Regions from separate parts of the Cytobacillus sp. T106 genome, predicted to be linked through region 3. Evidence: riboswitches for the same ligand, from Rfam matches in the RefSeq annotation. Region 3 holds a riboswitch; each other region holds the start of a gene.

The links. Region 3 has a riboswitch for cyclic di-AMP ahead of ABU165_RS19820 (TrkH family potassium uptake protein). Riboswitches for the same ligand answer to the same signal wherever they lie in the genome.
Region 1: linked by a shared signal. The riboswitch ahead of ABU165_RS17015 (CBS domain-containing protein) and the one ahead of ABU165_RS19820 (TrkH family potassium uptake protein) in region 3 are both predicted to bind cyclic di-AMP.
Region 2: linked by a shared signal. The riboswitch ahead of ABU165_RS04340 (hypothetical protein) and the one ahead of ABU165_RS19820 (TrkH family potassium uptake protein) in region 3 are both predicted to bind cyclic di-AMP.

The regions. Positions count from the first base shown of each region.
Region 1 covers NZ_JBEUMK010000010.1:23,386-28,710, reverse strand. Annotated here, with positions in the region: gene ABU165_RS17030 (MFS transporter) at 1-500, shown strand, start outside; gene ABU165_RS17025 (DUF3231 family protein) at 639-1,151, shown strand; gene ABU165_RS17020 (class I SAM-dependent methyltransferase) at 1,769-2,518, shown strand; gene ABU165_RS17015 (CBS domain-containing protein) at 2,936-3,379, opposite strand; cyclic di-AMP (ydaO/yuaA leader) riboswitch at 3,635-3,773, opposite strand; gene ABU165_RS17010 (hypothetical protein) at 4,132-4,317, shown strand; gene ABU165_RS17005 (LysM peptidoglycan-binding domain-containing protein) at 4,483-5,259, opposite strand.
Region 2 covers NZ_JBEUMK010000002.1:2,458-7,782, reverse strand. Annotated here, with positions in the region: gene kdpB (potassium-transporting ATPase subunit KdpB) at 1-156, opposite strand, end outside; gene kdpA (potassium-transporting ATPase subunit KdpA) at 299-1,960, opposite strand; gene ABU165_RS04345 (potassium-transporting ATPase subunit F) at 1,993-2,070, opposite strand; gene ABU165_RS25160 (hypothetical protein) at 2,070-2,177, opposite strand; gene ABU165_RS04340 (hypothetical protein) at 2,197-2,598, opposite strand; cyclic di-AMP (ydaO/yuaA leader) riboswitch at 3,029-3,171, opposite strand; gene ABU165_RS04335 (Na-translocating system protein MpsC family protein) at 3,384-3,788, shown strand; cyclic di-AMP (ydaO/yuaA leader) riboswitch at 3,919-4,058, shown strand; cyclic di-AMP (ydaO/yuaA leader) riboswitch at 4,091-4,234, shown strand; gene glnA (type I glutamate--ammonia ligase) at 4,331-5,325, shown strand, end outside.
Region 3 covers NZ_JBEUMK010000013.1:27,577-32,901, reverse strand. Annotated here, with positions in the region: gene ABU165_RS19840 (Dps family protein) at 1-156, shown strand, start outside; gene ABU165_RS19835 (VC0807 family protein) at 271-915, shown strand; gene ABU165_RS19830 (YegS/Rv2252/BmrU family lipid kinase) at 912-1,796, opposite strand; gene ABU165_RS19825 (GNAT family N-acetyltransferase) at 1,967-2,521, shown strand; cyclic di-AMP (ydaO/yuaA leader) riboswitch at 2,635-2,788, shown strand; gene ABU165_RS19820 (TrkH family potassium uptake protein) at 2,893-4,212, shown strand; gene ABU165_RS19815 (DUF4179 domain-containing protein) at 4,379-5,325, opposite strand, start outside.

The sequences.
Region 1 (5,325 bases), on a different contig from region 3:
TCTTTCTCATAACTGACAGGCTTGGCCTGCCAAAAGAGGAGCTGCAATGGCTGATGACTGCATTTGGAGCCGGCATGATACTTGGCGGAGGCATTACTATAGCTCTTTCCAAGAAGGCTCAGCCCCAGCTGCTTCTTGCGCTTGGAATGGCAGCCAGTGCACTCGGCTTTATAGGAATGGGGCTGTCCACCGCTTTCTGGCTCACACTTGCTGCACAATTTTTCTCCGGACTGTTTATGCCGTGCATCCATATCGGCATTAATACGATGATTCTTCAAAATACAGAAGAAAACTTTATCGGCAGGGTCAATGGCATCCTGAATCCCCTCTTTATGGGAGCAACCGTCATTACCATGTCGATGTCCGGCTGGCTGCTCAGCAAGCTTTCCATCGTACTGATTTATGAAGCTTCAGCTGTGCTTTTGGCGGTTGGAATTCTTATCCTCCTGCCAATCATGGGCAGAAGCTCCGTTAAATCCGGGGTGAGCGAAAAGATTTAATATCAGCTTGAGGCGATTTAGCCTCAAGTTTTTTTCTTTTTAAAAAGATGAAATGAATTCCAGGCAGATTGGCAATACTACCCTTGTGCTTAACAGAAAGGCGGCACTCTGATGAGAGATAACTTAAGGAGGTTTATGATGGGAATTTTAAGCGGCAACCCGAAGGAAGAACCGCTGCATTATGGCGAAGTATTTAGTATCTGGTCCTCCCAGCTTGCAGGAAATGCAATGATTGCAGGTTATCAGACCATGATGAACCATGCAGGTGACGATGATCTTAAGAAGCTGTTGACTGAAGCGATTGAACTCGGCAAAGAAAATCGCAGGCAGGTAGAGGAATTGCTGAAAGAAAATGGAGTAGGCCTGCCGCCGGCACTGCCTGAACGGCCGGATGCCTGCCTGGATGACATCCCGGTTGGCGCAAGGGTTTCCGATATGGAGATAGCGGGAACACTTTCTGCTGATATTGCAGCAGGTCTTGTTGCCTGCAGCCAGGTTATAGGTATGTCAATCCGTGAAGATGTAGCTATGATGTTTGGACAGTTCCACATACAAAAAGCCCAGCTTGGCGCCAAGGTTTTGCGCCTGAATAAAGAAAAGGGCTGGCTGATCCCTCCTCCCCTGCATCTGTCTAAAGGGAAGGACTGCTAACTGCTAATCCAGTTCAGCTGTCCAGATTATGAGCTTTACTTTACTAATAAAATCAGTCTTGAGCCGTATAAAAATACAGCCGGGGCTGATTTTTGATTTCTGCAGAATTTCTTACACTAATAATAGAAAATGAGTGATAAGGAAAACTCTGATATGGCCGATAGTTAAAATACGCTTGTTTGCTCTGAATTGTATTTCCAGGGGTTATACTTGATCGCGCTCTGGCTGCTGTTTTAATCATTGTTTCTGATATGGAAATATTGTTTTTAGAGCTTCTTTAATAAACATCTGTTTTAGCATGATCAGCTGAGTGTCATTCAGGCGTTTCTTCCTTATTGCCGCCTTCACAAAAGCGAATACTTCCTTTTCTCCTGACTAGTCAGTCCGGCTGGCAGTCTTCTTGACATGGCATCATCCCAGGTTGCTTTCCTGGTTACATCTGCTGCTTTCCATTACTCGCCATCTCTATGACACTGCTGAAAATCTTGCTTAAACAAAGCGAATAGACTAATTTTCCCTAAGATTTAAAGGAGAATATTGGAAGTGCACCGAATATTGATAGAGGTTCCTCAGGTCAGCATGAGAGCCATTTTATAATTGGATAAAGGATGATACTTATGAAAACAGAAATTCTAGAGAAAAACAAAGAAAGCTGGAACCTTTCAGCAGAGCGCTTTTTTGGCCGAAATCCGCTCCCTGAGTATGGTCCCCTGGCCCCTGTAGAAGATGAACTGAACCTGCTTGGCGACCCTGCCGGGAAAAAGGTGCTGGATATCGGCTGCGGCAGCGGGCATTCTCTTCTCTATATGGACAGGCGGGGTGCGGCCGAGCTTTGGGGCATTGATTTGTTGCCGAAGCAGATCCATACGGCACAGCAGGTGCTCGGCGGTGCTGCAGCGCCAGTAAGACTTTTTGAATCCCCTATGGAGAATGATCCGGGGCTCCCTAATCAATATTTTGATATTGTCTATTCCATCTATGCTCTCGGCTGGACAACGAGCCTCGAGGAAACGCTGGGTAATATCCACAGGTATTTAAAGCCTGGCGGCACTTTCATTTTCAGCTGGGAACATCCCTTTTTCAGCAGAATCAGGAGCAAAGATTCCTCCATTATTATCGATAAGCCTTATCACGAAGAAGGCATTTATAACCATGAGGGGTGGAATACGCCTGCTTTTATGCAGCAGTATAAGGTAAGCACCTATATCAATGCGCTGGTCAGCCAAGGTTTTAAAATCGAGAGAGTGATAGAAGAAGCATGTCTATCAGAGGAAGACAGGAAAAGGCACAGCAACCGCTGGTATTCCTATGAAAAAGCCCAATATCTTCCGACAACTATCATTATTAAGAGCACAAAAGCTATTTAAAGGATAAGAGCCGGGTACGCCCATGAATCTTACTGCTTCATATGCAGCATCTTCACCGCTGCTTTGTATAGTCTTTTGTAACTATATGGGATTAAGAATATTAATGCGGAAACCGGCATGAATTATGGCAGATATGGAAAGATTATTGCCTAAACAGGCCCGATTATAGGCATATCAGGCATGATTGTGAAGGTATCCGGAATGATCGTCCTTAATTTTGATGTAATCTCTTTAAAAGTCGGGCGAAGCAGCTTCTAGATGTAATGCTCACCCTTCATTTTAAAGTCTTCCCCCTAAAATTGATGCCATTTTCCAACGGAACAATGCAATCCCTGTATCAATCCTCCCCTAACCCCTGCTGCGCCAAAAAGTCCATACAAAATTGTATGGACTTTTTTTCTAAATAAAAGCGGCTGCTTATGTTGTCTTGCTCTGCTCCCCGGGAACAGACAAGTCCCTTTCTTTGAAGCTGCCTGCCAGATAATCGATAATTTCCCTTCTTCGGATCAATCCTATGAATACGCCGCTGTCGTCCGTAACAGGGACAAAATTCTGATTTAGTGATGAATTAATGATTTCTTCCATCTCACTGCTAACTAGCACTGGCTCATATGATCTATGAAGCGGCACATCCTTCAGCATCACTCCCTGGATCTCATTAAAGTCGACCCTGCCCATGCTTTTGAGCTTCCATAACAAGTCTCCTTCTGACAAGGAACCTACATACTTTCCTTCTTTATTTAATATCGGAAAGGTTGTATAACGGTGATACTCCATTTTTTCCATGGCTTGCCTCATTGTCCAATGGTCGTAGACAAAAACCAGTTCATTTTTAGGCAATAAAAAAAACGCGATATTCATTACAGCTGATTCTCCTTCTTCTTATCAGTGAACACCTGCAGCATTCAATCCGGCTTAATGGTTCCCTTGGGATTATTGGGCACAAACTGTCCCTTGGCAATGAAAATGCCTAAACAGCCACATTCCCTTTCTTCCCTGAAAACAGCCGCTCTAAAACGTACGCAGATAATATACAGCACAAAAAGACCTATCCTGGCTCCAGGCAGCTTCTGCAAATTTGGATGCAAGGGTGCTGCTCATTAGGCGGTCTAAAATGACCTCACTCGCTTTAGCCGACGAAGTTAGCTGACGGGCAGGATGGCGAAAGATCATTCTCATCCCTCCTGCTTCCTGCAGGATTAGCCCCAAAAATTGGTTCCTCCGCTCTCAATATGAGATTAAGCCGATTCATTTTTCAGGTGTTGAAATAATTTTACTTCCAACTTTCCGTATAAGCAAATTTCTGCATATCCCTTTTTTTATCTGACTTTCAGCATTCTGCAAAAAAATGAGTGAATCCTCTATTCTACAAAGACATCAACATGTTTTCAACCCGTTTATTTCTTTTTTTATTTCTTTTTTATTTTCCGTTGACAGCCATTAAGTTCGTGAGTAAGATAAGGCAGAACAGGATTTATTATTGGAAATCATGACTTAAAAATCCGGTTTCTCCTCCTCTGTTTTTGTATAAAACAAGAGGATCTGAGAATAGGAGAAACCATGATGGAATGCATGCATTATACCTTTTAAACACCACAGCAACGGGAGGATTTATGGGAAACACTTGCCGATATGTCATTAATGCAGTTGGAAAAGGCGGAGAAACCTACTATACGCAATGCAAAGATAAAAAAGAAATGGAAGAATGGATTTCTGAGCATCAGGACCGGATAGTGATGGAGGAAATCAAGGTGAAGGACAAAAATAAGCATCCGCTGCTGAAGCTGTTTTCAAAATAAAGCATAACACCCTATAGACTTGTACTGATAGAGAGCTTGCTGAAGCTCTCTATTTTCTACCTAGCCATTCTACTTTCATTTAAGCAAACATTGCCGAAGAAGTCTGGAAATAATCATGGGGAATGGCAAGGGAGGGGACCGCTGGATCCCCTCCCTTTTTCATTTTCAGTTTGCTTTCACGCTTCCGAGAATCGAGATCATTGTCCCGTAAACCTCTTCTGATTCCTCCTGGTTCACATAATGAATGGTGAATCGAAGCAGCTTCCCGTCTACATTTTTGACAATGATGTTTGCCTGGTCAGTTTTGTTATGTGCGTGCAGCACCATCATACTGTCTCTATAAAATGGAAGCTGTACTGGTTTCATTTCTTCAGGCTTGCCAATCGTCCTAAGATATTCCAGAGAATTTTTCTTTACTTCATCCATTGCTGATTTTCCGTCAAGAACTTCCACCCTGGCAAAATACCGGCTATTCTTCCCATATTCCAAAAGGAAGCGGCGCGGCTCTTCTGCATGAAATGTGTAACCTTTCTTGGGGGAAACGGACAATTTCACCTTTTCAGCATCATATGAAGCAATACTGCCTTTATTGACTGACAGATTCTGCCCTATTAGGATCAGGTCGCTCCTCAGTCCGTTTATTTTCTTGAGTTCAGCGACACTGAGACCGTATTTTTGTCCGAGTCTCCAGAGTGTGTCTCCTTTCTTCACTGTAATCTTTCCGGGAACCTCCAATCTGCTGCCTGCATAGATCAAATCGCCCTTTAATTTATTGAGATGCTTCAGCTGTCCGACTGTACTGCCATATTGCCTGGCAATGCTATAGAGAGTGTCCCCTTTTTTGATCGTATAAAACTCTTCAGCAGATGCAGTGCCCTGGCTGAATGTCAGAATGCCAAGGATGACAAGCGCTGAAGCAGCCAGTTTTTTTACTTTTTTCATTTTAGAATCCCCCTTCTGTCAATCTTGTTGTATTTTGCCTTCACAACAGATTAGACGGGGAGAACA
Region 2 (5,325 bases), on a different contig from region 3:
GCTTCTGCCAAAGGCATCAGGCGCAAAGCATAAGATCAGTGTAATGATGAAACCGATCTCCACCACGAACATAATCGGATTCTTCCCCATTTTTCTCGGGTCAAGCTTCGTAAAAGAATCCTTAAGCGCCTGAACCACCATCGCTTTATCCATCATTTTATTTTCATCCTTATTGTCTTTATGGTTAGGCTGCTGGGGAACATGGGGCTGAAAAGATTTTTTGTCCTCTTTGCCATGCAGCCCTGCAGCTTGATTTGCTTCTTTTAACACATGATTAGCCATGATTATTCACTCCCACCTACAATGTCAGATATTCTGCGACTGGCCCCAATACAAGTGCCGGGAAGAATGTCAGTGCACCTACAATAAAGAAAGTACCGGCCAGAATCACTCCGAAAAGAGGGGTATCTGTGCGGAAAGTCCCGATTGTCTCGGGAACAACCTTCTTCGATGATAGTGAACCAGCGACAGCCAGCATGGTGACAAGCCCAAAGAATCTTCCTGCATACATGACGATGCCTGTTGAAATATTCCAAAATGGTGTTGCATCCCCAAGCCCTTCAAAACCGGATCCGTTATTGGCAGCGGAAGAGGTATATTCATACACAACCTGTGAGATTCCATGGAAGCCGCTGTTTGAGATGGCTCCGGCACCAAGCGGCGTATACAAGGCAATTGCAGATGCACCCAGTATCAAAAGAGGATGCATAAGCATTGTTAAGGCGATGAGCTTCATTTCCCGCCCTTCTATTTTCTTGCCCAGGAATTCAGGTGTACGGCCCACCATCAGCCCTGAGAGGAATACGGCAATCATGGCATACATGATTACATTGATGAATCCTGCTCCAACCCCGCCGAATACTGTATTTAAGAGCATGTTGGAAAGGGCCAGCATTCCGCTTATAGGTGTCAGCGTATCATGCATCGTGTTGACGGCACCTGTTTCAGAGGCTGTTGTGACAAGCGCATAGAAGATGGATTGGCCTGTGCCGAACCGGACTTCCTTCCCTTCCATGCTGCCTTGATCTGTATTAATTCCCAGTGCATTCAATGCAGGATTGCCTTGATATTCATAGAACAGGGCAGTGCCAAGGAATACAGTGAAGACCATCAGCATTGATACAAACAAGACACGTCCCTGTTTGGCATTTCCGAGCATTTTTCCATATGCAAACGGCAAAGCAGTCGGCAATAGGAACATCAGCAATATTTGAATGATGTTGCTGATAGCATTCGGATTTTCAAACGGATGAGCTGAATTGACTCCAAAAAAACCGCCGCCATTATTGCCAAGTTCTTTGATGGATAAAAATGTCCCGACAGGTCCGCGCGCGATCTCCTGGGCAGTCCCCTCGATCGTATTGACTGTTACAGTAGGCTCCAATGTCTGCGGAACCCCCAATGCGACCAGAATTAATCCTGACACAATGGCGATTGGCATCAAAACACGCGTAATGGCTCTGAATAAATCAACAAGGAAGTTTCCAATTTCTTTTCCAGACAGCGCCCTGACAAATGCGATGGCAGCTGCCAAAGCCGTTCCCGGCGCCGCAAACATCATAAACAGAATTCCAATCATCTGCCCGAGATAGGAAAGGCCCGACTCACCGCTGTAATGCTGCAGATTGGTGTTGGTCATAAAGCTGATGGCTGTGTTAAAGGCCAAGGTTGGATCCATGCCAGGATTCCCGCTCGGATTCAAAGGCAGGATGCCCTGCAGCCGGAAAACCATATAGACTAGGAGAATCATAAATCCATTGGCTAAAACAAGCGTCATGGCATACTGCTTCCATGTTTGGTTTATCTTTTTGATACCGCTGATTTTAAAGAGAATGTTTTCGATCGGGCCGAACACTTTATCCAGCCCTGTTTGGCTATAATCAAAAGCCTTTGCCAGATAGATGCCGGCAGGCTTTGCTATCAGAATCACCGCCGCCATAGTGACAATGATTGAAAGAATCGTCGTAATCACCTTTTTTTACCCCCAAGTAGTTAAAATTTCTCCGGATTAAGTAATACATAGAATAAGTACAATGTAGTAAACGCCGTAATGCCAAGCAGCAGAACCATTATTTATTTTCACTTCCTTGCTCTACGGCTTCAGCGGACCAACTGGCAAGTCCGAGCATTAAAGCCGGCAGGATGATGAAAAGGCTGACCATGATAATGTCCGACATTTTGATAACCTCCTGATTTCTAACTTAATAGACATGAAATATTGCTGCTTTTGGAATACACCACATATTTTGCTCCATATGCGCAATAAAGGCGCATTGGATAGCCATGAACCGTGGCATCGACAATGATAGGTGCACAAGTGCTGTTCCTGATGACCTTCAGCAGGGTGCATGTTTCTGCAATCTCACTTTCAAAGACAATCACCTTCCTGAACCGTCCCTGGAGAATCAAGTACTCATCTTTGAGGCCGAACTCCACCACACGCTGATGGCCCCTGCTTTTTAAAGCTCTGATCACTTGAGGATCAGATGAAACAAGGCAGCATGAATGCGAATCGCTCAAATGGCTTTGTACCCGCAGGAGCACTTCTTCATTTGGAATGCAGACAAGTATGGCATCCTCTGTTTGAGGCAGTGTCAACACAGTTACCTCCCTTCTTTTTTAAAGCCCTGATTTACTCGTTGCTCAGAGATCATCAAAAAGCATTATCATGCCTGAAAAGTTGTGAAAGCGTTTGTTCTCAGCTGAAATACTGGAAATAAAAACCATATTCTGAATACAAAAAGAGACCAATGATTACTTCTCCCCCAATATGAATCCAAGAGCACAGATCATCCGCATCTTTGTCCAGATGCAAAAAACTGCATAGAAAAATCTCTTGTTCATTTGGAGAAAAAGCACCCATTGGTCTACTTAACACCCAGCCGGCTGGCATCAGCCCTCTATGTGTTCTGTCTTCCATGTTCACTTTTTCAAGATAGGCATAATAAAAAGACCTTCTTATCACTCAAGCTGCCCTGTCCGTTGTTTGACACAACAAAAATGGGCCCCCTGAAAAGGCGGTCTCTATGACCTCCTTCGCTTTAGCCGACGAAGTTAGCTGACGGGTAGGATGGCGAAAGAGTTTGAATCTCATCCCTTCTGCAATAGCAGAATTAACCCCAGTTGATTGGTTCCTCCGTTCTCGTTTCCGAGACTAGGCCGAATATTGAGTTGTTTGATTGCTGTTTACGAAAGCAATCGTACTCCTGCTCAAGGAAAATGTAAATCTTAAAAAAATGCCATATTTGGCTGTTTTTTTTGATATTGAGGATTTTTCTTTAGTTTTTCTCTTAAATGCTGACTAATTAGCTGTTTTTCGATGTTTTTTGAAATTCATATTTTTATTGACTTTAGCAGTGCCTCTCACTAACATAAACCTTGAAATTCGCTATAACTTTGAAAATCTCAGGGAGGAACTGGAATTGCAATCTTCTAAACGACGATTAGAGGCTGAATTAAGTGAAGCATTCATCAAGCTGCAAAGGGAGCTGATCGGCCGCGGGCCGCAGGAGACCAGGACATATATTGTGGAGGATATGGTCATTGCCAGATTCAAAGGTGTCCTGACTGTGGAAGAAAAGCACCTGGTTGAACATGAAACCGGCAGGCAGCTTGTCAAAAAGATGCGGCAGGTTCTAAGAGAAATGTACAGCACGAACATTGAGGAGATAGTCGAAAAACATACCAAATGCAAAGTCCTTTCAAGCCACAGTGACATCAGCACCAAAATGGGAGAACGCATGGAAGTGTTTGTGCTCGATAGAAACCTGGAAAAATGCCTTGAGTAAAAAAGTTGTATTTCTTTAAAAAAGAGAGCATTTTCGAGAAAAGTGGATTTTTCTAAAGAAATTCAATCCTAATTTCTTATTTTCCGGGTTTTTCCTTTATGCGAGTGGAGATTATCATAAATCCTAATTCTGACCTGATCCGCTGAATCCATACAGAACGGAGGACCCAACTGATTATTCCAGAATAATTATGGGGTGAAGCCGAAAGGCCGGGGGACTTCTGCCTTCCGAACCCGTCAGCTAACTTCGTAAGCGTTGCAGGAGAGAGGAGCGATATCCATCCAGCCTGATTACAATTATATAGCACTGAAACGCTGAATCTTATTGAGCGGGGGAACCAACTTTTGACTGCATGCTGCAGTCTTGGGGTGAAGCCATGAATGGCAGGGAGACTCTTACCTTCCTAATCCGACAGCTAACTCCGTAAGCGTTGTTTAAGAGAGTGATCGTTGCCATACAAGCACACGTTTGTTTACCTGTGCCTAAGCTGCGGAGAATACTCTCCGCAGCTTTTTTAATTTTAGTAAAAGGGGATCGTGCCGATGACTCAGGTATCAGAGCAAAACAAAAATTATATTAAAATAAAAGAAGCCCAGAAAAAATATCATATAGAACTTCTTCATCTTCAATTTGTTGATTTAGAAGGAGTCCTTAAGCATGTGACCATTACCTTTGATCAGCTGGACGATGCCTTAGAGGGGAAAATCATGTTCGATGGCTCCTCCATACAAGGTTTCAGCCCTATCAACCAATCAGACTTATACCTTAAGCCGGACATAAACACTTTTTCCGTCATTCCATGGTCGATAGAAGAAGGATATAGTGAAGCCAGGCTTTTGTGCAGCGTGGCCAATCCTGATGGCACCCCATTCGAGGGTGACCCCCGCAATGTACTGAAGAGGACGGTCGAGAAAGCGGCAAGCTATGATTATTCAATCAGCATCGGTCCGGAACTGGAATTCTTTTTATTTGGGATGGATGAGAGTGGCAATCCTACGACAGTTCCTCAGGATAGCGGAGGATATTTCGAACCGGCCCATGACCTGGGTGAAAAAGTCCGCCTGGAAATCTACCGGACCTTAAAGGCCATGGGATTCAAGATTGAGGCCTCCCACCATGAGGTCGCAATGGGCCAGCATGAAATTAACTTTAAGTTCATGGATGCCCTGGCATCAGCCGACAATGCCACCACATATAAATGGATCGTGAAAAATATCGCCAAAAACTTCAACTTGCACGCCTCCTTCATGCCGAAGCCAGTCCAGGGATTGAACGGTTCCGGCATGCATGTGAATATTTCACTGTTTAAAGACGGGCAGAATGTATTTTTTAACGAAAATGATCCAAACGGACTCTCGGAAGATACTTATTATTTCATAAACGGCCTGATGAAAAACATTGCGACTCTTACAGCCATCACCAATCCGACAGTCAATTCCTATAAGAGGCTTGTCCCGGGGTTTGAAGCGCCTTGCTATATGGCCTGGTCCACATGCAACCGGTCGACCCTGATCAGAATTCCCTCATCACGGGGAGC
Region 3 (5,325 bases):
GCCCTTATATCAGACTACAGCACGATCAGCACGGAACTAAAAGAATTGGCAGGACTCGCCGAGGAAGAAAACGACCCGGTCACAGAAGACCTTGCCATCGGGCTGGTTGAAGACCTGGAAAAGAAAATCTGGATGCTGAAAGCCTTCCTAGCATAAAAAAGAGCCCAGCGGCTCTTTTTTTGTATACTCCTATAAGAAAATAAAGGAGTTCTACTTTCTATGGGGAATACTTAATTACAGAAATCTTTAAAAAAGGCAGGAACGAAAAAAATGCAGAAAAATTCAATGGTGCCAGACATTCTCTTTTATGTTGTGCTCCCTCTTGTTGTTTGGAATTACGGCCGGGATGTGCTTGGTGATTACCTGGCGATGATCCTGTCATCCGTACCTGGCATCATCTATACACTGTACCGCTTCTTTCAGCTTAAAAAAATCAATCTATTCGGCCTGTTCCTTCTTGTGAACCTGGTGATCGGCACCCTGATCGATGTGCTCGCCGGGTCGGCCCTTCAGCTTCTATGGAATAACGTCATTTATTCTTACGTGCTGGGCTGCCTGTTTTTGTTGACGATTGTGCTGAAAAAGCCAGTCTTCCTCTATTTCACTCTCGATTTTATGGAACTGCAGGGAAAAGACAGGGGCAGCATGAAGGAAGTTTTCTTTAAAAGCAAAACACTGATGATCTTCAGCCTGATCACGGCAGGCTTTGCTCTGAAATTCATTCTTCTTGCCTCCATTAAGGTCTGGCTCATTGGAAAATACGGGGTTGATGCCTTTGACCAGGGAATCGTGCTGAGGCAGATCCTGAATTGGGGCTTTACCATTGTATCGGCAGGCGGATTTTATTTTATCCTGAAAGAAATTGGAGCACTGAACGAGCCTCCTGAAACAACCATAAGCCAGGACAGCCCTTAAGGCTGCCCTGGCTTTATCATTTGCACATGTCCTTCATGGACGCTTATCCGGCACGGAGTCGCTGAATATACCTCTCCATCCATGTCAGCTTCCATCCTCTTTTCTGTGCTTACTTGTATTTCCTTTCCCTTATAATGGAGAATATTCTCGTTTGCTTCCATGCTGTCTACTGTAAGTGCTTCTTTCATTAAAGCAAGATTGGCATCTTTTATAATAAATAAATCAGCCAGTCCGTCATTATAGTCAAGATTCTCAAAAGGCAATGCATTAGTGCCAATATAATGGCCATTGGCCAGAAGTATCATAACGGCATCTTCCTCTATGGCTTCTCCATCCACTATAAGCGAAGCATGGAATGGCTCCATTTCCTTGATCGTCCGCAAGGCGCTCAGGAAGTAGCTGATCCGCCCGAATAGGTTTTTTTCTGCTGCCTTAATATTTTCCGAAGCTTCCGCCACCAGCCCAATACCCCAGAAGTTGAGAAAGTAGTCTTCATTCGCCTGCATAATGTCAACCGGCTCTGCTTTTCCTGAGATCATTGCAAGTGCTGCATCACGTATATTTTGGGGGATATTCAATGTTCTTGAAAAATCATTGCAAGTCCCCCCAGGCAATATGCCGATGGCCGGCCGATCCTCGAGCGGCGCCAATCCATTGATGCATTCATGTACCGTCCCGTCTCCGCCCAGGATGAAAACAACATCCACCTCAGATCCATATTCCCTGCACAGCTCTCTTGCATGCCCTTCCCTCTTGGTTGGCAGCAGAATCAGGGAATCCAGCTCTGCAGACAAGACCGGAACACAAGCTACAAGCGATTTTTCTATATCTTTTTGACCGGCATTTCCATTATAAATAAGCATTCCTTTTCTATAATCCATCCTGGCCAAGGCCCCCTTTTTTTCGAACAGTGTATCTGCTATTACATTTACCCAACTTTTGATGTTTCAATTATATTGATGTTCAAATTACTGAAAGGGATAATATATCTATTTTTAATTGAGCGGGATTGGATTATATTGTAATTAGGAAAAGCCAAGGAGGAGTACAAATGGATGCTATAAGGTTCCTGCAGGGAGAACGGATTTATCTTCGGCCCATCAGTACAGAAGATACGGATATATATGTGAAGCTGCTCTATAATGAACGGTCAAGAAAGCTTACCGGTCTGAAAAAAGCTTTCTCCAAAGATCAGATCTTTTCTTATATTAAAGAAAAGGCGGAGGATTCATCATCCATCCTCTTATTGATTGTCCTTGATGGAACGAATGAAGTGATCGGCGATATCGCCCTTCAGGATATAGACAGCACCAACCGAAATGCCAATATCCGCGTGAACATCAGCGAGGAAGAGAACCAGGGGCGCGGTTATGGCAGCGAAGCAATGGAACTGATGCTTGGCTATGCGTTCGGCGTGCTGAATCTGCACAGGATCGAGCTGAATGTTTTCAACTATAACGACCGGGCGCTTCATGTCTACGAAAAGCTCGGCTTCATGCAGGAAGGCGTCCAGCGAGAGGCTTTATTTTACGATCACCAATACCATGATTCCATCATGATGAGCATTCTGGAGGATGACTACCGGCGTATCCATCTGGAGGAATAGACTTGCAAAACCGTGCACTGTGCACGGTTTTTTAGATTCGTAAAAATTTACAATTTCCTGATTGACTTTGCAAATGAGCGGGAGTATTTTAATTATTATAATCACACTCAAATTTCATACCTTTGCTGAATCTTATGTTAAGAACGGGGGAACCAATATGGCAGGAGGCTGTTTGCGCCTGCCCGGGGTGAATCCTGGCGGAGGCCGGGAAGGAAGCTCTCAATTCCTAATCCGGCAGCTAACTCCGTAAGCATATTGAGAGAAAGGCCAATACGTATATTGACCGTTCTTTTCCGTGGATAAGAATGGTTTTTTTTTGGCCAAAAATATATTGCTTTTCACTATTTGAGGAAAAAGGAGCTTTATCGATCATGAAGCGAAAATACCTGAATATCACGCCGCCGCAGCTTTTGACCCTTATATTCCTGTTTTTCATCCTGCTGGGGGCCGCCTTGCTGAAGCTTCCCTTTTCAACCGTTCATGGTGTTTCATGGATCGATGCCCTGTTCACAGCCACCTCGGCTATGACCGTGACAGGGCTGACAGTGGCTGATACGGCGTCTACCTATACCTTGTTCGGCCAGATTGTCATCATGTGCCTCATCCAGCTCGGAGGCCTTGGAATCATGTCCTTCGCTGTGCTGATTTACTTGATGCTCGGAAGGAAAATCGGGTTCAAGGAGCGCCTTGTCCTGCAGCAGGCATTGAACCAGACGTCGGTCGGCGGAGTCATACGCCTCGTCCGCTACCTGTTTATTTTTTCCTTTACGATCGAGGCCATTGCTGTGTTCTTCCTCTGCCTGAGATGGGTTCCGCTGTATGGGTGGCAGGATGGATTTTATTACAGCCTGTTCCATTCTGTTTCCGCCTTCAACAATGCAGGCTTTCAGCTCTGGCCGGACGGACTCAGCCGGTTTGTCGGCGATCCTGTCATCAATATTGTCATTTCCATGCTCTTTATCATTGGCGGTCTTGGCTTTACCGTACTGGCCGATCTGTGGAAATCAAAGCAATTCAAAAGGCTGTCGCTTCATTCCAAAATGATGATTGTGGGCACCTTTGCGGTCAATATTGTATCAATGGCCGTCATCTTTTACCTAGAATTTAATAATCCGCAGACCCTCGCCCATCTGACCAGCTGGGAAAAGCTTTGGGCATCCTATTTTCAGGCCGTTTCGCCGAGGACTGCCGGGTTCAATTCAGTGGACATCGGCGGGCTTGAGGATGCAACTGTCCTGTATATGCTGCTGTTAATGTTTGTGGGTGCGGGGAGCGCGTCCACCGGCGGCGGAATTAAACTGACGACCTTTATCATCATTATCATGGCTGTCATTACATTCATACGCGGCAAAAAAGACATTGTCATTTTCCGCCGCACCATCAGCGTCAACTATCTGACAAAAGCGTTGGCCATCTCAATGATTTCCATCCTGTTCGTCTTTATCGCCATCTTTGTCCTGAGCATCACGGAGGATTTGCCATTTATTAAAATTATTTTCGAAGTAGTATCCGCCTTCGGAACGGTCGGCCTGTCCATGGGCATCACTGCCGACCTGTCGGAAATCGGAAAAGAAATCATCATCTTCATCATGTTCCTGGGCAAACTCGGCCCGCTCACACTCGCCTTCTCCTTCGCCAAACAAAAACCGGAGAAAATTCGGTATCCTGGTGAGGATGTTTTGTTGGGGTAGGGGAATACGGTGGACGCTTGCTCAGATTTAATTTGAGCAGCCATTTTCATTCCATAAAACCAGGCCAGAACTTACCGTTCTGGCCTGATCTTTTACAAGCTGATTGCGGCTGTTTTTTAATTTCAAATAATCGGAATTTCCCTGCTTAGACAACTCCAGCCGTCTTCTACTCCAGCTTAATCTTCACTTCTCCCTCTATCCAGGATGGAAAGGCTGATAACTCCAGACTGATAGGATTCTTATAATTAGCAGGGTCTGTTTCAGATAAGGAAACGCCAAACTCCTTATAAAGACCATCGCCCCCGGATCGATAGAAGGAGCTTCCGCCATCCAGATCTCTGCCTTCTGCATCTTTTGCAGTCGTAAAGAGCTGATGATTGTATTCCTTCTCTGCACGAGCTTGAAATGAGAGGCTTCCCCCTTCCAAAACCAGTCCTGATAATTTATCACCCTTTGGCTGCTTCACAATCTCTTTCGTTTCGGTATTAATGACCACTTCCGCATCCTCTTTATCCACGGCCATCACTTTATTCAGTACCAGATACAGCTCCTTCGGTTCTTTAAAATAGTTGCTCTGCAAATAAATGATCTTCTCATTTTCTTTAATATCCTGTGATGTAACACCATTAGCAATGCCAGACCAGGCTTCTCCATTCTCATCAACAAGCCGCAAATCATCCAGAGCAAAGATTTTCTTGCTGTTTTCCGGATCAAATGACACGTGGATGGCCACACGCAATGGATAAATGGCAATGTCCTTGAATGTGATTTTCTGCCCTTCTATTGAAACAGTTTCATTTAGAGGGTATATCTTTTTCTTCCCTTTCGGTCCTTCAACCGTAAAATCAATTTCAAAAGTCTCTATCCCTTTCGCAGTTTTGACCTCCGCCTCTGCCTTAAACTCTTTCCCTTTCAAGTCTTCATTGAATAAGTAGTCCGCTGTTCCATTGACAGACTTTACTGGTTCATCAGTGTAAGAGCTGTCACCGGAACCTGAAAAACTGACAGGAAGCTCTTCCCCATCACCACCAGTGATATGAATACTTTTTGTATGAAGCACCTGCTTCTCCTCTGACTCAACTGTATAAAACACCACCAGCCCCCGTTCATCCC